Regions from separate parts of the Streptomyces sp. NPDC091292 genome, predicted to be linked through region 1. Evidence: riboswitches for the same ligand, from Rfam matches in the RefSeq annotation. Region 1 holds a riboswitch; the other holds the start of a gene.
What was found. A riboswitch is a leader RNA that binds a small molecule or an ion and turns the genes downstream of it on or off. The one in region 1 is predicted to bind cyclic di-AMP.

Region 1 (10,571 bases):
GGCCGCACCGACCCGGGTGCCGACCGGACCCCGCCCCCGGACCGACCCCAGCACGACTTCCATGAGGGCACGCGGGGGACAGAGACGTCCTCCGGTGTGCCGACGAGGAGGTCGGCCGCATGAAGGTCCTGAGGGTCCTGCCCGTCCTGCCCCTTCTACAGCTGTGGGAGCGCCTGCTCCCGACCCCGCTGTCCGACCTGCCGGCGCTGGCCGCCGGACGGGCCGCCGGACTCTCCGCCGCGCTGTTCAAGGCGACGGTCCTGGAGTGCGCGATCCTCGCCGGACATGTCGTCCTCTACCCCACCGGGATCACCCAGGAGCGGCACCCCACGCCCCGCCCCCGCACCCCCGACGACGACACCGCACCCGCGTCCGACGCCGACCCCACCTCCGCACCGGACGCCGTACGACTACCGACCGCGACCCCGCCACCACCCCCCGTGATGCTGCTGCACGGCTTCATCGACAACCGTTCCGTGTTCGTGCTGCTGCGGCGCGCGCTGGCGCAGGGCGGGCGGGAGCACATCGAGTCGTTGAACTACTCCCCGCTGACCGGCGACATCCGCGCCGCCGCCGAGTTGCTGGGACGGCACATCGAGGAGCTGTGCGAGCGGACGGACCGCGGCGAGGTGGACATCGTGGGGCACAGCCTCGGCGGGCTGATCGCGCGGTACTACGTGCAGCGGCTCGGTGGTGACCTGCGGGTGCGGACACTGGTCACGCTCGGTACGCCGCACTCGGGCACCCGCGTCGCCCCCTTGATGAACGCCCACCCGATCGTGCGGCAGATGCGCCCCGGTTCGGACGTGATGAAGGAGCTGGCGGAGCCCGCGCCGGACTGCCGGACCAGGTTCGTCAGCTTCTGGAGCGACCTCGACCATTGGATGGAACCGCTGGAGACGGCGTCCGTGGAGCACCCGGACCTGATCGCGGAGAACGTCCGGGTGAGCGGAATCGGCCATCTCGCCCTCCCGGTACACCCCGCGGTCGCCGCCGCGATCCGCCAGGCGCTGGACGACCCCGCAGCGGCGTCCGAAGCCGCCGGGACACGCGCGGGACGCACGAAGCGGGGGCCGGTAAAGAGTTCGAGCCATCTGACCGTCGCCTGACCTCACCCACCGGAGCCACCCACCGGAGCCCCCCGGCACCGCCCGGCGCCGCCCGACCCCGCCAACAGGTCCGGAACACAAACCTCCGGCGCCCAACATCTCTCGAACGGGTCTCGAACACACGGCCAAAGCTCTGCCCACAGTCCGCCGAAAGGCGGCCGAATGCCCGTTTCACGAGAGCACGAAACCTGCGGAAGATTGTCGCGCCCTCATACCGCCGGGTACAGTCGCCGCACTGCTCCGCCCCCCCCTGGGACCGCAACCTCAGCGGCAGCCGCCGTCAGGACCCAGACCCAGCTCCTGCTGTCGAGGCGAAAGAGAAGTTGGTGAACGACCCTCACCCGTCGGGGATCGCGACTCCCCCGGCACCCTCTCCGGACACCGCCTCCGCGCCTTACGCGCAGTACGACCACAGCACGCAGCACGGCGGTTACACGGGGTACGAGGGCTATGACGCCTACGGCACCGGCTCGTTCACCACGACGACGGCCGCGACAGCCACCGCGACGGCGCCCGGCACCTTCGAGTCGGACCCCCTCTTCGGGGACCTGCCCGGCGGCGGTACGGCGCCGAACACGGCGTACGACAGCGGACAGTGGCCCGTCGCGGAGGCTCAGTACGCGACCGGCACGCACCAGACCATGAGCACGGGTACGCACCAGACCCTGCACACCGGTACGCATCAGACCCTGAACTACGACGCGTACGCCGCCCAGCACCACGCCGCGTACGACACCGGGGTCTATGACACCACCGGCGTCTGGGATTCGGCCGGGTATCACCACCTCGGCGGCATCCCGGCGCAGGGTCAGCCGTCGGACGTCTCCGGGCAGTGGGACGCGCAGCAGTTCACGGCGGCGCCCGCCTTCGACACGCAGTCCTTCCAGACGCAGACATTCCAGGGCCAGACCTTCGAGACCACGACCTTCGAGGCGCAGACCTTCGAAGCGCAGAGTTTCGAGACGCAGACCTTCGAGACGCAGAGTTTCGACACCGGCGCCTATGACGCCACCGCGTGGAACTCCGACGGCAGTTCACCGTCGTACGAGACCCCCGCGCCCTACGAGGAACCCGCGTCCTACGAAGCCCCGGCCCCGTACGACGAGTACGAGGAACACGCCCCCTACGCCGAGGAACCCGGCGACGAACCGGACGCCGAGCACGCCTACTCGGCCGACCCCGCCGACCTCACCGACGCCGGCGACTCCACCGACCTCGCCGACCTCGCAGACCCCGTCGTCACACCGCGCCGCTCCGCCCCCGCCCCCCGCTCCCGCGCCCGCCGCCGCTCCCCCGCCAAGCGCTCCGCGCTGCTCACCGTCGCGGTGCCGTCCGCGTGTGTGATGGGGGTCGCGGGGATCGCCGCCGCGTCCGTGGGGATGTCACCCGACGCGGACAAGGACACGACGACGGCGGCGCCCGATCCGACCGCCGTGAAGCCGTCCGTCGCGAACAACAAGCTGGACACCCAACTCGCCAACCTGTCGGCGGACGCCGGTGACTTCGCGGACCGCGCCAGCCGTACGCAGGAGCGCATCGACCTCAAGGCCAAGCAGGAGGCCGACCGCAAGAAGGCGGCGGAGGAGGCCGAGCGCAAGGAGCGGCTGCGGCCCAAGTTCATGCTGCCGGTCAAACAGCACGGACTGAGCGCCTACTTCGGGCAGGCGGGCGTCAACTGGATGTCCGTGCACACCGGTATCGACTTCCCCGTCTCCTACGGCACCCCCGTGATGGCGGCGACCGACGGCACCGTACGCACCCAGTTGAACAGCGCCTACGGCAACATGGTGATCGTGACCGCCGCCGACGGCACCGAGACGTGGTACTGCCACCTCTCCAGCTACAAGATCATGAGCGGCACCGTGAAGGCGGGCGATGTCATCGCCTACTCCGGGGACTCCGGCAACTCCACCGGGCCGCACCTGCACTTCGAGGTCCGGCCCGGCGGCGGCGCCGCGATTGATCCTCTTGCTTGGTTGCGCAGCCACGGGGTCGACCCGACTTAAGACTCAAGGTCTGCCCGGCCGCGCCTTATCGTGGCCTCAAACGCCGGCCGGGCTGAGAGTGGGCAAGCGCCCACTTGTCCGTCTACAGCTTCTCCACCGGTGCGTACCTCAGCAGCAGCCGCTTCGGCTTCGTGTCCCCGAAGTCGATCGTCGCCTCGGCGTTCGCCCCCGTGCCCTTGGTGCCGACCACCGTGCCCAGGCCGAACTGGTCGTGCGTGACGCGGTCGCCCACCGCGAGGGCGACGACCGGCTTCTCGGTCGCGCGGCGCGTCGCGAAGCCCGAGGCTCCCGAAGCGGCCGTACGCGACCGGGTCGAGGAGAGCGAGCCCGCGATACCGGCGGCCGGGCCCGACGCAGCCGCGGCCATCGGGGCGGCCGAGCCTCCCTTCCGCTTCCACCGCAGATGGGTGTCCGGGATCTCTTCGAGGAACCGGGACGGCGGGTTGTACGAGGGCTGACCCCAGGCGCTGCGCAGCGTGGAACGGGTGAGGTAGAGCCGCTCGCGGGCGCGGGTGATCCCGACATAGGCGAGGCGGCGCTCCTCCTCCAGCTCCTTGGTCTGGCCGAGGGCGCGCATGTGCGGGAAGACGCCGTCCTCCATGCCGGTGAGGAAGACCACCGGGAATTCGAGGCCCTTGGCGGTGTGCAGCGTCATCAGGGTGATGACGCCGGAGCCGTCCTCCTCGTCGGGGATCTGGTCCGAGTCGGCGACGAGCGCAACCTTTTCGAGGAAGTCGGAGAGCGTGCCCGGCGCCGCCGCACCGGCCGCCGCGTCCACCCCCACCGCCGCGTCCGCATCCGCCGCGTCCGCCGCAGCCCCATCCGCCACGGCCCCATCCGCCACGGAATCCGCCCCGTCCGCCACAGATTCGGCGCCGCCCGCTCCCCCGCCGCGCTCCTGCTCGAACTCCAGAGCCACGGAGGCAAGCTCCTGAAGGTTCTCGATGCGGGTCTCGTCCTGCGGGTCGGTCGAGGACTGCAATTCGGCCAGATACCCGGTCCGTTCGAGCACGGCCTCCAGGACCGTCGCCGGCCCGGCGCCCGATTCGACGATGGTGCGCAGGTCCTCCATGAGCGTGTTGAACCGCTGCACGGCGTTGGTGGAGCGGGCCGCCATGCCGTACGCCTCGTCCACGCGGCGCAGCGCCTGCGGGAAGCTGATCTTCTCGCGCTGCGCGAGCGCGTCGATCATCGCCTCGGCGCGGTCGCCGATGCCGCGCTTGGGGACGTTGAGGATACGGCGCAGCGGTACGGAGTCCTCCGGGTTGGCCAGGACGCGCAGATACGCGAGGACGTCCCGGACCTCCTTGCGCTCGTAGAACCGGACGCCGCCGACCACCTTGTACGGGAGGCCGACGCGGATGAAGATCTCCTCGAAGACACGGGACTGGGCGTTGGTGCGGTAGAAGACGGCGACGTCGCCCGCCTTCGCCTCGCCCGCGTCCGTGAGCCGGTCGATCTCGTCGGCGACGAACTGCGCCTCGTCGTGCTCGGTGTCGGCGACGAAGCCGGTGATCTGGGCGCCCGCGCCCGCGTTGGTCCACAGGTTCTTGGGGCGGCGGCTCTCATTGCGCTCGATGACGGCGTTGGCCGCGCTGAGGATCGTCTGCGTGGAGCGGTAGTTCTGCTCCAGGAGGATCGTGGTCGCGTCCGGGTAGTCCTCCTCGAACTGGAGGATGTTGCGGATGGTGGCGCCCCGGAAGGCGTAGATGGACTGGTCCGCGTCACCGACGACGCACAGTTCGGCGGGCGGCAGGTCGTCGGGGCCCGGCGGTACGTCCGCCGGGTGCTCGGAGGTGCCGACCAGTTCGCGGACGAGTGCGTACTGCGCGTGGTTCGTGTCCTGGTACTCGTCGACCAGGACGTGCCGGAAGCGGCGGCGGTAGTGCTCGGCGACGTCCGGGAAGGCGCGGAGCAGATTGACCGTCGTCATGATCAGGTCGTCGAAGTCGAGGGCGTTGGCCTCGCGGAGACGGGACTGGTACATCGCGTACGCCTGCGCGAGGGTCTTCTCGAAACCGTCGCTCGCCTGCGCGGCGAAGTCCTCCTCGTCGATCAGCTCGTTCTTCAGGTTGGAGACCTTGGCGCTGAACGACTTGGGCGGATAGCGCTTGGGGTCCAGGTCGAGATCGCGGCAGACCAGGGCCATCAGGCGCTTGGAGTCCGCCGCGTCGTAGATCGAGAACGACGACGTGAAACCGAGCTTCTTCGACTCGCGGCGCAGTATCCGCACGCACGCGCTGTGGAAGGTCATCACCCACATCGCGTGGGCGCGCGGACCCACCAGGTGCTCGACGCGCTCCTTCATCTCGCCCGCGGCCTTGTTCGTGAAGGTGATCGCGAGGATCTGGCCCGGGTGGACACCGCGCGCGGCGAGCAGATACGCGATGCGGTGGGTGAGCACCCGGGTCTTGCCGGAGCCGGCGCCGGCCACGATGAGCAGCGGCGAGCCCGCGTGCGTGACGGCGGCCTGCTGGTGATCGTTCAGCCCGTCGAGCAGCGCCGCCGGGTCCAGTACGGGACGGGGGGCGCCGTCCCGGTAGTACGCGTCCCGGGGCGGGGGCGCGTCGAACTTCCCGCCGAACAGGTCGTCCGGGATCTCCTCCGGGGCCAGGTGCTCGGGGTCCTCATGGGCCCCCGGGTCCTGGGAATCCTGGGGGTCCTCGGGGTGGGGCGGGTGCTCCTCGTGGGCGGCGTGGGGCGCCTTGAGGTTCGCCAGGAAACTGTCGTCAAAGAGGCTGCTCATCGCCTCCCGAGTCTAGGCCGCCCCACCGACAACCGGCCCCGGGTTCAGGGTCCCCGTACCCCATTCCATAAACGGAGCGAATCGGTCCGCTCACTCAGTGCTCACTCAGCGCTCACTCGGCGAGAAAGTCACGAAAATGTATCGGGCATATCGCACATCAACCTTCACAGGCTTCACAGGAGTTGGCTAGCGTGCGCGGCAGGCCTCCCGACCCCCGCCGGCGAACGACGCCGGGACGGGTGGCCTCCGCTGAGTCCGGTGCGCCGCGAGGCAGCCGGAGCCGGGGACCCACTCAGTTCCTGGGGTGAATCGGTGCCGTCGCCGTGACAGGCGTACGGAACCGTAGGGCAGCCTTCCGAACCACCCGCCCGAACCCGACAGCTAACCCGGTAGGCGGTCCACGGAAGGAGCGCCTCCGTTGGCGTCGCACCGCAGAGAACGGCAGCCGGGCACACGTGTCGCCGGGCTCCGTACATCCCCCGCCCTCGGGATCACGACGGCGGCCCTGACCTCCGTCGCCCTCCTGTCGCAGAGCGCGCAGGCCGCGCCCGCCGACGACAAGCCGAGCATCGAAGAGGTGCAGCGCAAGGTCGACGACCTCTACCACGAGGCCGGCGTGGCCACCGAGAAGTACAACGGCGCCAAGGAGCGCAGCGCCCAGCAGAAGAAGAAGGTCGACGGGCTGCTCGACCAGGTGGCGCGCGGCACCGAGAAACTGAACGAGGCGCGGCGGGCCATGGGCTCGTTCGCCGCCGCGCAGTACCGCACGGGCGCGGTCTCGGACACGGCGACCCTGCTGCTCGCGGACAATCCGCAGGACTACTTCGACCAGCGCCAGTTGTCGTCCCGGCTCACCGAGCGGCAGAAGGAGGTCGTCGACGACTACCAGACGCAAGCGCTCGCGACGGCCAAGAAGCGGGAACAGGCGGCGAAGAGCCTGACGAAGCTGACGGCCTCGCAGTCGGCGCTGCGCACCAGCAAGCAGGATGTGCAGACGAAGCTGGGCGAGGCCCGCGACCTGCTGTCGAAGCTGACCGCCGAGGAGAAGAAGCGGCTGGCGGCGATCGAGAAGAAGAAGCAGGAGGAGGCGCGCCGCAAGGCGGAGGAGCTGGCGCGGAAGCAGGCGGCGGAGGAGAAGAAGCGGCAGGAGGCCACGGCGGAGAACCCCTCATCGGGTACGGGTTCCGGTACGGGTTCGGATTCCGGCACAGGCTCCGGCACCGGCTCCGGTACGTCGGCGGGTGCGTCCACGCAGACCGCCAAGGTGATCGCCTTCGCCGAGGCGCAGTTGGGCAAGCCGTATGTGTGGGGGGCCACGGGCCCCGGCTCGTACGACTGCTCGGGGCTCACGCAGGCCGCGTGGAAGGCCGCCGGTGTGACGCTGCCGCGCACCACCTGGGACCAGGTGAAGGTGGGCACGACGGTGTCGACGGCCGACGCCCGCCCCGGTGACCTGGTCTTCTTCTACGACGACATCAGCCACGTCGGTATCTACACGGGCGACGGCAAGATGATCCACGCGCCGAAGCCGGGCGCGAACGTCCGCGTCGAGTCGATCTACTACATGCCGATCCACAGCGTGGTGCGCCCGGCGTAACGACCGACCCGGCACGGAAAGTCACAGCACCGGGAGTCACGGCACGTGGGGACCGACATCGACGGCGCGATCGAGACCCGTACGACGGACGGGCGCTGGCAGGTCGCGCGCGATCTGACCGCCTTCGCCCTCGGACGGGACCACGACGCGTGGGACTGTCTGTTCGGCGTCGGCCGGGCATCGGGCATGGAGCGGCCCCTCTTCCCGTACCGGGGTCTGCCCGACGACGCGTCGGACCCGGTACGGGAAGCCGGCGCCGTCGACTACACGCACGGCCACACCTACGCCACCTGGGCCGAGGTCGCCGCCGTCGACTGGGACGCCCCGCTCGCCGACGCGCCCGCCTGGTCGTGGGTGGCGGTGTGGCGGCCCGGACGCGACGGGGCGCCGGTCCTGGGCGAGGTCGTGGAGGCGACGCCCGACCTGTGCGACGCGGCGGCCGACGTCTTCGGCGCGCGGACGCTCCTCGCGCCGCCGGAGTGGCCGCCCGGAGGCGAAGTGCGGCGGGACGGTGCGGTGTACCGGCCGGTGGTCCTCACGGCGCGGATGCCGGCGCCGCCGGACGGGGAGCGCTGGGCGCCGGTGTGGACGGCGATGCGGGAGCACGCCGACGGGTGCGGGGACGAGCGGGTGCGCCTGGTGGTCTGGTTCGGCTGACGGCGCAGGAACTCAGGTCCAGAGGACGGCGATGAAGATGTTCGCCGTCGTGAGACCCCCGACGGTGGCGAACAACCCCTTGTCGACCGCCTCCTCGTCGCGCTTCACGTACACGAGGCCGAGGATCACGATCAGCAGGGCGAGCTTCACGCCGATCTTGATGTTGTTGACGGTGTTGTCGTCGGCCTGGTTGAGACCGACCAGGGCGACACCGGTGACCAGCATCGTCAGGGCGCCGTGCAGCATCGCGGGGCTGAAGCGGGCGGTGCCGGCGCTCATGGCCTTCATCTGGGTGAGAAACCCACCCAGAAGGGAGGCTATGCCGACGATGTGAAGCCCGACGAAAAGATGGATAAGCAGATCCATACCCCGGACCCTAGCTGTCGCCCTATCAGAGGGACCCACCGGGTGGATCGGGAACGTGAGGTTCGGTCGGAGTCAATCGGAGTCAACGGGGATTGTGGAGGGGCGGGTGGGTGGGGGGTGTCCGATGTGGTCGGGGTGGGGGCACAGATGGTCAGTTCCTCGCATGGGGTCACGGGAGGGTCACGTACCCGCATAGCGTCCTGCGTCAGGTGACCGGCGACCCGCCGCCGGTACCCGTACCCGACGACGAAAGGACGTGACCCCCGTGGCCGCCCATCGGAGAGCCCGGCAGCGTTCCCTCGGGGGGCGCACCGCCCGTGGCGCCGCCACCCTCGCCCTCGCGGGCGCCGCCACGGCGACCGCCTTCGACGGCACGGGCCACGCCGAACCCCGGCTCACCCCGGCCCAGGTGAAGGCCAAGGTCGACAAGCTGTACCACGAGGCCGAGATCGCCACCGAGAAGTACAACGGCGCGAAGGAACAGGCGGACGCGGCGAGGAAGGCGTACGCCGACCTCCAGGACGAGGCCGCCCGGAAGACGGAGAAGCTCAACACGGCACGGGACGCGCTGAGTTCGGTCGCCACGGCCCAGTACCGCACGGGCGCCCTCGACCCCTCCGTACAGCTCGCGCTCTCCGCCGACCCCGACGAGTATCTGGAGGGCGCGGCCCTCGCCGAGCGGATCGGGGACCGTCAGGCGCACGCCGTCACCGGCGTCGGCCGGGACCTCGCCGAGATCGGGCGGCTGCGCGCCGAGGCCGCAGGCGAACGCACCCGTCTCGCCGCACGCCAGGCCCAGCTCCGGGCACACAAACGGGCCGTCACCGACAAGCTGGACCAGGCCGAGCGACTCCTCGACCAGCTCACCGCCCCCCAGCGCACCGAGGTGACCGCAGCACCCCACGCCTCCCGGGCCGACAGCCGCAGCGCCCCCGCCCCCGCCCCCTCCCTCGCCGCCACCAGCCCGAACTCCCGCGCCGCCGCAGCCGTCTCCTTCGCGTACGGCGCCCTCGGCAGCCCCTACGTCTGGGGCGCGTCCGGACCCCACGCCTTCGACTGCTCCGGCCTCACCCAGGCCGCCTACCGCGCCGCCGGAGTCGCGCTGCCGCGCACCACGTACGCCCAGATCAACGCCGGACAGCGGGTCTCACGTTCCCAACTCCAGCCGGGCGACCTGGTGTTCTTCTACTCCGGCATCAGCCACGTCGGCCTCTACGTCGGCAACGGCCAGATGATCCACGCCCCCAACCCCAGCGCCCCGGTCCGCCTGGCCCCCGTCGACCAGATGCCGTTCGCCGGAGCGACCCGGGTCGCCTGAGGCCGTGCCGTCAGACCAGCCGCCGAGCCGTCGCCCACCGGGTCAGTTCATGCCGGTTCGACAGTTGGAGTTTGCGCAGGACCGCCGAGACGTGGGACTCGACCGTCTTGACGGAGATGAAGAGCTGCTTGGCGATCTCCTTGTACGCGTAGCCCCGGGCGATCAGCCGCAGGACCTCGCGCTCCCGCTGCGTGAGCCGGTCCAGGTCCTCGTCCACGGGCGGCGCGTCCGTCGAGGCGAACGCGTCGAGGACGAACCCGGCGAGGCGGGGCGAGAACACGGCGTCCCCGTCCTGCACCCGGAAGATCGAGTCGACCAGATCGGTACCGGTGATCGTCTTGGTGACATAGCCCCGGGCGCCGCCCCGGATCACCCCGATGACGTCCTCGGCGGCGTCCGACACGGACAGCGCGAGGAACCGTACGGGCTGCTCGGGGTCCGCCATGAGCGGTGCGCAGCGGCGCAGCACCTCGACGCCGCCGCCGCCGGGCAGGTGCACGTCGAGGAGGACGACCTCGGGCCGGGTCGCCGTGATGACCGTGACGGCCTGGTCGACGTCGGCGGCCTCGCCGACGACCTCCACGCCGGTACGGTCGGTCTCCCCGATCTCGGCCTGGACGCCGGTACGGAACATGCGGTGGTCGTCCACCAGGACGACCCGCGCCCGCCGCCCGGCCGGCTCGCTCGCCCCTGTCGCGTCGGTCGCGCCGGTCGCGTCGCTCATGACGTTGTCTCCGCCCTCTCCATGGTCAGCTCGACCTCCGTACCGCCG
Region 2 (10,571 bases), on a different contig from region 1:
GCTGATCGTCGCCACGGACCGTGCGGAGCTGCCGCGGCTGCACGCCCTGGTGCAGCGCGGCCGGGAGAACGGCATTCCGGTGCGCGAGCTGGGCCGCTCGCAGATCGCGGAGTACGAGCCGGAGGTCCGGGGGCTCGCCGCGATCCATGTCGGCACGACGGGCATCTGCGACTACACGGCCGTCGCGCGGCGGCTCGCCGAGGCGTCGGGGGCCGAGCTGTACTACGGCGCCGATGTGGTCCGGATCGACCGGCGCCCCACGCGCGGGGTGGCCGTTCTGACGGCCGACGGGACCGTCGTCCGGGGCCGGGCCCTCGTCAACTGCGCGGGGCTCCACTGCGACCGGATCGCCCGCCTCACCGGGGACGAGCCCGGGATGCGGATCATCCCCTTCCGAGGGGAGTACTACGAGCTGGCGCGGCCCGAGCTGGTGCGGGGGCTGGTGTATCCCGTACCGGATCCGGCCTTTCCGTTCCTCGGCGTGCACCTCACGCGCGGGATCGACGGCGGCGTCCACGTCGGGCCGAACGCGGTGCCGGCGCTGGCGCGCGAGGGGTACGGCTGGGGGACCGTGCGGCCGGGTGACGTGGCCGGGACCCTCGCGTGGCCCGGGGCGTGGCGGATGGCGCGGGAGCACTGGCGGTACGGGGGTGGGGAGCTGTGGCGGTCCGTGTCCAAGGGGGCCTTCGCGCGGGCCGTGCGGAAGTTGTTGCCGGCGGTGGAGTCGGGGGATCTGGTGGCGGCGGACGCGGGGGTTCGGGCGCAGGCCGTTTTGCGGGACGGGTCGTTGGTGGATGACTTCTTGCTGCGGGAAGGGGTGCGGGCGGTGCATGTGCTGAATGCGCCTTCGCCTGCGGCTACCGCTTCGCTGCCGATCGGGCGGGAGGTGGCTCGTCGGGCCCTGCGGGCCTTGGACGCGGGGTAGGTCTTGTTGCCGGTTGTCTTCGGGGCCTGTCGGTCCCGTTGTGCCCACCCTCCCCCAGTCTCGGCTTCGCTCGACCGGGAGGTACCCCCATCGCCGTGCGGAACGCCTGCCCACAACGGGACCGACAGGCGGTCGGCTCGGTCGGCGCTGCGCGCACAACGGGGCCGGTGGGCGGTCGCAGCCGACCCTCTGCGTCCGCGACCTGCCCCTTTGGTGCCGTCCTAGAATGGCCGCACTGTGTATACGTACGACGAATCCCCCCAGCCCTCAGCCCCCCGGCCCGCCGCCCGTCCCCGGCCCATGTTCGCCGTCGGGGAAGGGCCCGCTGCTGATCCCGCTGGGGCTCATTTCGATCGGCGGATTCGTAGTTTTCAGCCTCGGCGGAGTCGGGTGACGCGGGGGCAGGGTGAGGCGATTCGGCGGCTCTGGCCGCAGTGGGGGCTCGACATCGACGGGCAGCGGGTCCTCGATCTGGACGCCCTGTTCGGTGGTCTCCCCGTCGTCCTGGAGATCGGGTTCGGGATGGGCGAGGCGACCGTACGGATGGCCGCCGACGACCCGGGCACCGGCATCCTCGCGGTCGACGTGCACACCCCCGGCCAGGGCAATCTGCTCAACCTCGCCGAGCAGGCCGGCCTCACCAACGTCCGCGTGGCCAACGGCGACGCGATCATCCTGCTCACCGAGATGCTCCGCCCCGACAGCCTCGCCGGGCTGCGCGTGTACTTCCCGGACCCGTGGCCCAAGAAGCGGCACCACAAGCGCCGCCTCATCCAGCCCGAGTTCCTGACGCTCGCGGCGACCCGGCTGGCGCCCGGCGCGCTGGTGCACTGCGCCACCGACTGGGAGCCGTACGCCGAACAGATGCTCGACGTGCTGACCGCGCACCCGGACTTCGAGAACACTCAGGAGAACGCCCAGGAGGACGGCGGGTACGCGCCCCGGCCGGCGTTCCGTCCGCTCACCCGCTTCGAGGGTCAGGGGCTCGACAAGGGGCATGTGGTGCGTGACCTGCTGTTTCGCCGAGTATCCGGCGAGTAGCCGCCCCGTAGAGGACAGCGCAGGGACAGCGCGGGGAGTTGATCCGGCCGTTCCGGGCCGTCCGACGCACCGTCGCGGTCGGCCCGTTCCCCCTTTAGGGTCAACAGGGTGGCCACCCCTCCCCCGTACCCGACGCACGACCCCGGCGCCCCCGCCGGGGCGGCGCTCAGGGCCGGGACGGCCGTCCGGGCCGGGACCGGGCGTCCGCACTGGTGGCAGCGCCGGGCGATACGTGTCACCGCCCTCGTCACGCTCCTCGCCCTGTCCGGCCTCGTCATCCTGGCGCTCGTACGCGAGCAGACCGGCACCCAGGGGTTCCTGGTCGGCCTCGGGCTCGCCGTACTGCCCGTACCGCTGCTGCTCGCCGCGTTCCGCTGGCTGGACCGGGTGGAGCCGGGGCCCTGGCGGAACCTGATCTTCTGCTTCGCCTGGGGTGCCTGCGCCGCCGCGCTGATCTCGATCGTCGCGAACAGTTTCGCCACCCGCTGGATCGCCACCGCGACCGCCGACCCGACCAGCGCGGACACCCTCGGCGCCACGGTCATAGCGCCGGTCGTCGAGGAGTCGGCGAAGGCTGCCGCGATCCTGTTGATCTTCCTGTTCCGCCGGCGCGACTTCACCGGCATCCTGGACGGGGTGGTGATCGCGGGGATCACCGCCACCGGCTTCGCGTTCACCGAGAACATCCTCTACCTCGGCACCGCCTTCGGCACCGACCAGCTCAGCGGGGACCGCGGCCTCACCTCGGTCACGGCGGCGACCTTCTTCGTCCGCGTGGTGATGTCGCCGTTCGCGCACCCCCTCTTCACCGTGCTGACCGGCCTCGGCTTCGGCATCGCGGCCCTCTCGGCGGACCGCCTCCGCGTGCGCCGCATCCTGCTCCCGCTCACCGGGCTGCTGCTCGCGATGGGCATGCACGCCCTGTGGAACGGCTCGTCCACCTTCGGCGACTACGGCTTCTTCGCGGTGTACGCGGCCTTCATGGTGCCCGCGTTCGCACTGCTGACCTGGCTGGTGATCTGGACCCGCCAGCGGGAACTCCGTACGGTCCGCGCCGAGCTGCCCGCGTACGCGGCGGCGGGCTGGCTGACCCCGCCGGAGCCCTTCGCGCTCGGCTCGATGCGCGCCCGCCGCATCGCCCGCGCGTACGCGACCCGCACCCAGGGCAAGGCGGCGGCGCGTGCGGTCGCGGAGTACGAGGCGTACGCGACGTCGCTCGCGTTCCTGCGGCACCGGGTCCTGCGCGGGCGGGCGGGCGCCGACTTCGCCGTACGGGAACGGGAACTCCTGAGCGCCCTGTGGTCGCGGCGGGACGCGGCGCGGCCGGCCCTGACGTACGCGGCGCAGGCCACCGCGCCGCCGGTCGTCGTGGTGCCACAGCAGTGGCAGGGGCCGGGGCCGGGCGGGCCTGTGGGGTACGGGACATACGCGAACCCGAACCCTTATGCGAACCCGAACCCGAACCCGAACCCGAATCCGTACGCGTACCCGCCGTACCCTCACCCCGCCTACAACCCGTACCAGACCTACTAGGTACCGGCCCCCGTCAGGCCGACGCCTCCGTCAGCGTGCGCAGTTCGGCCGGCGTCAGTTCCAGGTCGGCCACCGCGATGAGGGCCGGAAGCTGTTCGACCGTGCGGGCGCTGGCGAGGGGCGCGGCGACCGTCGGGCGGGCGGCGAGCCAGGCGAGGGCCACCGTGGCAATCTCGGCGTTCCGCTCCCGCGCCACCGTGTCCAGGGCGGCCAGTACCTTGCGCCCGCGCGCGGTCTCCAGGTGCTTGGCCGCGCTGCCCGCCCGCGCGCTGTCGACGGTGGTGCCGGGCCGGTACTTGCCGGTGAGGAAGCCGGCGGCGAGCGCGTAGTACGGGACGGCGGCGAGCCCCGAGCGGGACGCGACCTGCTGGAGCGGGCCCTCGTACGTGTCGCGCGAGACGAGGTTGTAGTGCGGCTGGAGCGCCGCGTACCGGGCCAGGCCCTCGCGGTCCGAGAAGTCCAGGGACTCCTGGAGCCGCTCGGCGGTGATGTTGGACGCGGCGACGGCGCGGACCTTGCCCGCCGTCACCAGGCCGTCGAGGGCGGTGATGATCTCCTCGACCGGCACCGACGGGTCGTCGAAGTGGGTGTAGTAGAGGTCGATGTAGTCGGTGTCGAGGCGGCGCAGCGACGCCTCGGCCGCGGCCTTGATGGTGGGCGCGGCGAGGCCCTTGAAGTCGGGGTGGCTGCCGACCTTGGTGGCGACGACGACGTCCGCGCGGTTGCCACGGGCGGTGAGCCACTTGCCGATGAGGGTCTCGGACTCCCCGCCCTGGTTGCCGGGCACCCAGGACGAGTAGGTGTCGGCGGTGTCGACGAAGTTGCCGCCGACGGCGGTGTAGGCGTCGAGTACGGCGAAGGTCTCGCCCTCGTCGGCGGTCCAGCCGAAGACGTTGCCGCCGAGGGCGAGCGGGAAGACTTCGAGGTCGGAGGAGCCGAGGCTGCGTAGGGATGTCATAGGTGCAGCCAACACTCTTACGGGGGCGGGCATTCCGCCCCACGCCGCCAGGGCCCGCTACGACCAGCTATAGCCGGTTACGTCCCGCTACGGCTGGTCAGGGATTGAGACCCTTGCTCCGCAGCCAGGCCATCGGGTCGATCCCGGTGCTGCTGCCGCCCGGGTGGACCTCCAGGTGGAGGTGGGCCCCGGTGACGTTGCCCGTGGCGCCCACCCGGCCGATGACCTCGCCGGTGGTGACCTTCTGGCCGACGCTGACGCTGATCGAGGACTGGTGGCAGAACCACAGCTCCGTACCGTCGTCGAGCGTGAGGATCGTGCGGTAGCCGTAGGAGCCCGACCAGCCGGCCTCCGTGATGGTGCCGCTGTGCACCGCCTTGATCGGGGTGCCGGTCGGGGCGGCGAAGTCGAGGCCGGTGTGCTGGCCGGACGACCACAGCGAACCGGATTCACCGAAGGTCGAGGTGATCGTGTACGAGGAGGTCGGGAGGGCGAAGCTCTTCGCGAGCTTGGCCAGGCGCTCCTTCTCCGCCTTGGCCTTGGCCTCCTCCTCGGCCTTCTTCTTCTCGGCGGCGGCCTTGGCCTTCGCCTTGTCCTGCTCGGCGGCGGCGTCCGCGGCGGCCTTCTTGGCGGCGGCCTCCTCGGCGGCGACGCGCTCGGCGGTGTCGGCCTGGTCCTGCTGCTGCTCGGCCTGTTCCATGATCCGTGCGCGCAGCGCCTCGCCCGCGTCGGTGGTGCCCTGCTGGGCGTCGGTCGCGGTGATGCCCGCGCCGGTGAGGGGGGCCGCGACGGTCTGCGCCGGGGCGGGGTCGTCCGCGATGAGGGCGCCCACGCCCGGCAGGGACTTGGCGTCCGGGAGGGAGTCGGTGACCGCCGACATGTCCGGCATGGCGATCCGGACGGGCGGCTTCCCGCCCTGCGCGGTGGCGATGCCGCCCGCGCCGACGGCGGCGATCACGCCGACACCGAGGACCGTGGAGCTGCGGGCGAGTCCGCCGCGCTGCTTGGCGACGCGGTGCCTGCCGCGTACGGGGCGTATGGACTCCTCAGTGGGGTTCCATTCCCCCCGCTCCTCCTCGGCGACGGCCGGGCCGTACGCGGATCCGAAGGGTTCGGATGATCCGAAGGGTTCGAATGGTGCGAAGGCCTTCGGGCGAGGTGAGGCTTCGGGGGCAGGCGGGTTGGACGCCACTGAGGCGTACTCCTTTCCTTCCTTCTCGCCTACCGGGTTAGCTGACGGGTTCGGAGCAGGAAGGTCTCCTACCGGCATCCTTCGGCGAGGAAGGATGCCCGATTCACCCCAAGTGGTGGTTCCCCGGTTCCCTTGCGGGATTCGGCGCGTGCGCACGGAGCCGCCTCTTGTGACGGCTGGGACGACCGCGCTGCGTTATCGAACGTTAATAGACGGCGGGGCCGGATTCCAAGCGGTTCCGGTTGATCGTTAAAGGCTTTGGCCTGGACTTTACGGGACAGTGAGGGGCGGAATCGGGCGAGTTGACGGCACACCTGGGGGTTTCTTGACGTGACTGTCAGCTGATAGTTCGTCACTTGTTATGCGGAGGGCTGCCGTTCGATCACGCATGGTGATAGGGCGGGCGACGCGGGAGGGCGTCAGGGTGCGTCAGGGTGCGTCAGGGTGCGTCAGGGTCTTCGTAGGGCGATGAGCGCCATGTCGTCCGTGCTGCCGCCGCCCGTGTGCTCCCGCACCTCGCGGGCGACGGTGGTGAGCAGGGCGCCGGGCCCCGGGAAGGTACGGCCCTTCAACCGCTCGGCGGGATCGTAGAAGACCCCTTCGCCGTCGCGGGCCTCGGACAGCCCGTCGGTGTAGATGAGCAGGGTCGCGCCGTACGGGAAGTGCGCCTCGTCGGAACGGTCGGGCCAGCTCCCGAGGTCGGTCATGCCGAGCGGCAGCGCGGGCTGGGCCGGCGAGAGGACGCGCAGCTCCCCGTCGCCGTGCAGGAGCAGCGGTTCGGGGTGGCCGCGGTTGACGATCCGGACGATGTCCTCGCCGTGCGGGATCTCCGCGAGCAGGGCCGTGGTGAAGCCCTCGAAGTCGTCGATGCCGCGGCGTCGGGTGCCCTCGCGCTCCAGGGCGCGTTCCAGGCGCTGTGCCACCGCCTCCAGGGTGCTCTCCTGTTCGGCGGCCTCGCGGAACGCGCCGATCACCACGGCGACGGCCGCCACCGCGCCCATCCCCTTGCCGCGTACGTCTCCGACGACGACGCGGACCCCGTGCGGGGTGTCCTGGACCGCGTAGAGGTCTCCCCCGATGAAGGCGTCGGCCTGCGCCGCCTCGTAGCGCGCGGCGACGTCGAAGCCGCCGATCCGCTCGGCCGGTTCGGGCAGTACGGCGCGCTGGGCGGCCTCGGCGATCTCGCGGGCGCTGGCAAGTTGGGCGTCACTGCGGCGTACGAGGGTGTTGATGAGGATGGCGAGTACGGCGACGGTGACGATCGTGACTATCTCGGTGAAGCCGGCGATGTCCGTGACATTGCCGCGGTCAAAGCGGAGGCCGAGGACGGCGAGGGACGCGAGGGTGCCGGCGATGATCGTGGCGCCGATGCCGTAGAAGGGGGCGGCGGCGAGCGGGGCGGCGGCGAAGAGCGGGGCGGCCGTGAACTGGGGCGGGGTCAGGGCGTCGAACAGCAGTCCGCCGGCGATGAGGAGCCAGGGCAGGGAGCGTACGAAGCCGCGGGCGGGGGTGGAGCGGCGGTGCCGGGCGGGGCCGCGGTGGGGTGTGGCGGCTTCGGCCGGGGGGTCGAAGGTGCCGGGGACGAAGTCGCCGGAGGGCCGGGGTGGCGTGGGGGGAACCTCGGGATGGCCGGAGACCTCGGGGCGGGTGGGTTCGGCGGGAACACGGCCCTCATGCTCACCGTCGTGTCCGCCTGGCTGCGCCACCGGTCATCTCTCCCGCCGCCTCCGCCGTACCGCCGTCACGCCCGTCATCGCGCCCCACCAGATTTCCCGTAGCGGGGGCGGGGGGCGAGCCGGTACGGGCCGACCGGGTGAGAGGGCCGGACAACGCCGAAGGCCCGGAAGCTGACGCCTCCGGGCCTTTGACCTTGAGTAGCGGGGACAGGATTTGAACCTGCGACCTCTGGGTTATGAGCCCAGCGAGCTACCGAGCTGCTCCACCCCGCGTCGGTGAACCCAACTATACGCCATCCGAGCGCCCCCTCACGCCGCCGGACCCTTCTCGGAAAAGTGGCCAGATCACCGACAGGTACCGGAGATCTGGCCACTTTCTGAAACAGGGTAGGTCTGCTCGGCGGCGTGTCAGTCCTTCTCAAGCCGGAGGGCGGTATCGCAACCGAGAGTCTGTTCATACCTGGCGGAGCCTTGCTGGTACTCGTACCGGCACCCTTGAAGGTTCCCCTTGATGGGCCCCGTCGCCTCCAGGCGGACCATGTAGAAGATGTCGCCCGTTTTCCCGGCCTTGACCCGGATTTCCTCGCGTACGTAGTTGGTCAGGCGGTCGAACCTCGGTGCCTGGGAGGCGCCTTCGCGGGCCAGCAGCGGGACGCCTTCCGTGTCGGACCGGTCGAAGGCGCCGTATTCGAGGACCTTGAGCCCTGCGGGCACGTGGGTCATCTCGACACCCGTGAGGACGATGTCCACGGACGACGAGTTCCGCAGCTCGGGAAAGGCGACCCACCAGATGTCGCCGACCTTCACATGGCTGTTCCCGAGGGTCCCCATGGTCTGTATGCCGCCATTCAGCGCCTGCCCGCGGCGGGCCCCGGATTCCCCGGCGACGAGGAGGCAGACAGCCGCGGCGACCGCGACCCCTCGTACCGCTGATTTCATGCGCCAACCGTCCTTCTCTTCCCACGCGCTGACCGAGCTGCTCGTCATCCAAGCAGCTCGCCGTCGGAGGGGGCGCGGGAGGAGGAGGTCAGCGGCGGGCCAGTTGGCGTTCTCCTGCTGTGCCGGGGGTGTACGGGAGGCCGTAGTGCTGGAAGATCGGTTCTTCCTGGTCGGCGGGGAGTACGTCGTCGGTGCCGATCGACGGGCTGTCCTTGACCAGGGTGCGGTCGTAGTTGACCTTGAGGTAGTTGGGGCCGACGGTGGCCGCGTTGAGGGGGACGAAGACCAGGCGGTAGCGGGTCGGCAGGCCGGTGCGGACGGTGGCCATGGCCGGCTCGTCGGTACGGGTGTCCACGTACACCGCTTCGAGGGTGCCGATCTTGTGTCCGTCCCGGTCGTTGACGGCGTAACCGCGCCACTCGCGGACGTCGCTCACCTCGATCATCGTGGTTCCTTTCGCGGGCCCCCAACGGTTCCCCAACGGTTCCCCACCAGTTTTCTCAGTGTGCCTCCGGGCGCTCCGCCGAGCTACCGGACGGCCGCCGCTCGGTCAGCCAGTAGAGGAGGGCGAGGACCGGGAGTGCGGCGCCGAGGGCGGTGACGGCGGTCCAGCCGGCCGCGTGGTACGCCAGCGAGCCGATCTCGGAGCCGAGGGCGCCGCCGATGAAGAAGGTGGCGATGAAGGCGCTGTTCAGGCGGGCGCGGGCGGCGGCGTCGAGCTGGTAGATCGTGTGCTGGCCCAGGATGAGCGAGGTCTGCACGGCCATGTCGAGCAGGATCGCCGCCAGCGCGAGGAACACGATGCTGTGCTGCCCGAAGCCCGCCACCGCGAAGCCCACGGCGGCGACCGCGAAGGCGACACCCGTCACGGGATGGACCAGACCCCGGTCGGCCCAGCGGCCCGCGAACGGCGCGATGGCCGCACCCGCCGTGCCGACCAGGGCGAACAGACCGACACCGATGGCGGAGTAATGGAATCCGGGGCCCGTGAGGACGTACGAAATCGTCGTCCAGAAGGCGCTGAACGCGCCGAACATCGCCGCCTGGTACAGCCCCCGGCGCAGCAGCACGGGGTGGGTGCGGGCGAGGCGGGCCGTGGAGCGCAGGACCTGGCCGTACGGGACGTCCGTCGTCGGCTCCTGCCGGGGCAGGGCCACGCGCAGCGCCACCGCGAGGAGCGCCATCAGGACCGCCGAGCCGAGGAACACCACGCGCCATCCGGCCACGTCGGAGACCAGACTGCTGACCGTGCGGGAGAGCAGGATGCCGGTGAGCAGGCCGCTCATCACGCGGCCGACGATGCGGCCCCGGACCTCGTCGGGGGCGAGGCTCGCGGCGAACGGCACCAGGATCTGGGCGACGACGGAGGTCGCGCCCGCGACGAGCGCGGCGATCAGCAGCATCGGGAAGCTGGTCGCGACACCGGCCACCGCGAGCGCGACCGTGGTGATCGTGAGCAGCACCGTGACGAGGTGCCGCTTTTCGAGGCGGTCGCCGAGCGGGACGAGGAAGAGCATGCCGACGACGTAGCCGATCTGGGTGAGCGTGATCAGGCCACCGGCCGCCGTCGTACTGAGGTGGAAGACGTCGCGCAGCTCGGACAGCAGGGGCTGGGCGTAGTAGAGGTTGGCGACGGTCATGCCGCACGCGACGGCGATGAGCGCGACCAGCCAGCCGGGTATGCCGCCGGCAGCACCCGGTCCGGGCACTGGGGCCTCGGCGCGGGTTCCGGCGGCGGCGGGGACGTGGGGTGTGGGTTCGGCAGCCATGTCAGCTTCAGCGCCCGCGCGGCGGCCCCGCTTCCCCTCTCGAAGCGATGGTTCGAGATATCGGTCATCTCGGATGGAGATGAGCGGCCCCGTGCGAGGCCCGGCTCACGTCATGTGGGCGAGCAGGGCCGCCACCGCCGGCGGCGGGTCCCCGTGCGGCCGGACCACCAGGACCGTCCAGCGCGGCGCGTGCCGTTCGAAGCGGTAGGTGCGCAGGTCGGGGAAGCGGGCGGCGACCGAGACGGGCATGACGCAGACACCGAGGTCGTTCCGTACGAGGTCGGACGCGGCGAAGATGTCGTTGACCTCGAACGTGGTCTCCCGCTCGACGGACGCCGCGCGGAACGCCTGGTCGGCCGCGAGACGGATGGCCCAGCCCGGCGTGAAGTCGACCAGGGGCAGCCGGGCCGCGTCGGCGAGCGCGATCTTGCCGCCGCTGAGCAGCGGTACGGAACGCTCGGGCGCCGTCATCAGCACCATCTCCTCGCGGGCCAGCAGCCGCGTCACCAGACCACGCTGCTGCCGCCGGTCCAGCGCG

Region 2: linked by a shared signal. The riboswitch ahead of ACIQNU_RS40905 (M23 family metallopeptidase) and the one ahead of ACIQNU_RS37360 (NlpC/P60 family protein) in region 1 are both predicted to bind cyclic di-AMP.

Annotation. Positions count from the first base shown of each region.
Region 1 covers NZ_JBIVUQ010000023.1:69,157-79,727, reverse strand. The annotation lists gene ACIQNU_RS37380 (esterase/lipase family protein) at 120-1,109, shown strand; gene ACIQNU_RS37375 (pentapeptide repeat-containing protein) at 1,942-2,115, shown strand; gene ACIQNU_RS37370 (M23 family metallopeptidase) at 2,453-3,115, shown strand; gene ACIQNU_RS37365 (ATP-dependent DNA helicase) at 3,198-5,861, opposite strand; cyclic di-AMP (ydaO/yuaA leader) riboswitch at 6,099-6,273, shown strand; gene ACIQNU_RS37360 (NlpC/P60 family protein) at 6,280-7,458, shown strand; gene ACIQNU_RS37355 (hypothetical protein) at 7,504-8,115, shown strand; gene ACIQNU_RS37350 (hypothetical protein) at 8,128-8,481, opposite strand; gene ACIQNU_RS37345 (NlpC/P60 family protein) at 8,747-9,799, shown strand; gene ACIQNU_RS37340 (LuxR C-terminal-related transcriptional regulator) at 9,810-10,523, opposite strand; gene ACIQNU_RS37335 (PspC domain-containing protein) at 10,520-10,571, opposite strand, start outside.
Region 2 covers NZ_JBIVUQ010000031.1:57,117-67,687, reverse strand. The annotation lists gene lhgO (L-2-hydroxyglutarate oxidase) at 1-925, shown strand, start outside; gene trmB (tRNA (guanosine(46)-N7)-methyltransferase TrmB) at 1,226-1,966, shown strand; gene ACIQNU_RS40915 (PrsW family intramembrane metalloprotease) at 2,075-3,499, shown strand; gene ACIQNU_RS40910 (aldo/keto reductase) at 3,513-4,457, opposite strand; gene ACIQNU_RS40905 (M23 family metallopeptidase) at 4,555-5,649, opposite strand; cyclic di-AMP (ydaO/yuaA leader) riboswitch at 5,661-5,806, opposite strand; gene ACIQNU_RS40900 (PP2C family protein-serine/threonine phosphatase) at 6,099-7,355, opposite strand; tRNA gene ACIQNU_RS40895 (tRNA-Met) at 7,525-7,598, opposite strand; gene ACIQNU_RS40890 (hypothetical protein) at 7,734-8,312, opposite strand; gene ACIQNU_RS40885 (PRC-barrel domain-containing protein) at 8,353-8,709, opposite strand; gene ACIQNU_RS40880 (MFS transporter) at 8,765-10,033, opposite strand; gene ACIQNU_RS40875 (LysR family transcriptional regulator) at 10,139-10,571, opposite strand, start outside.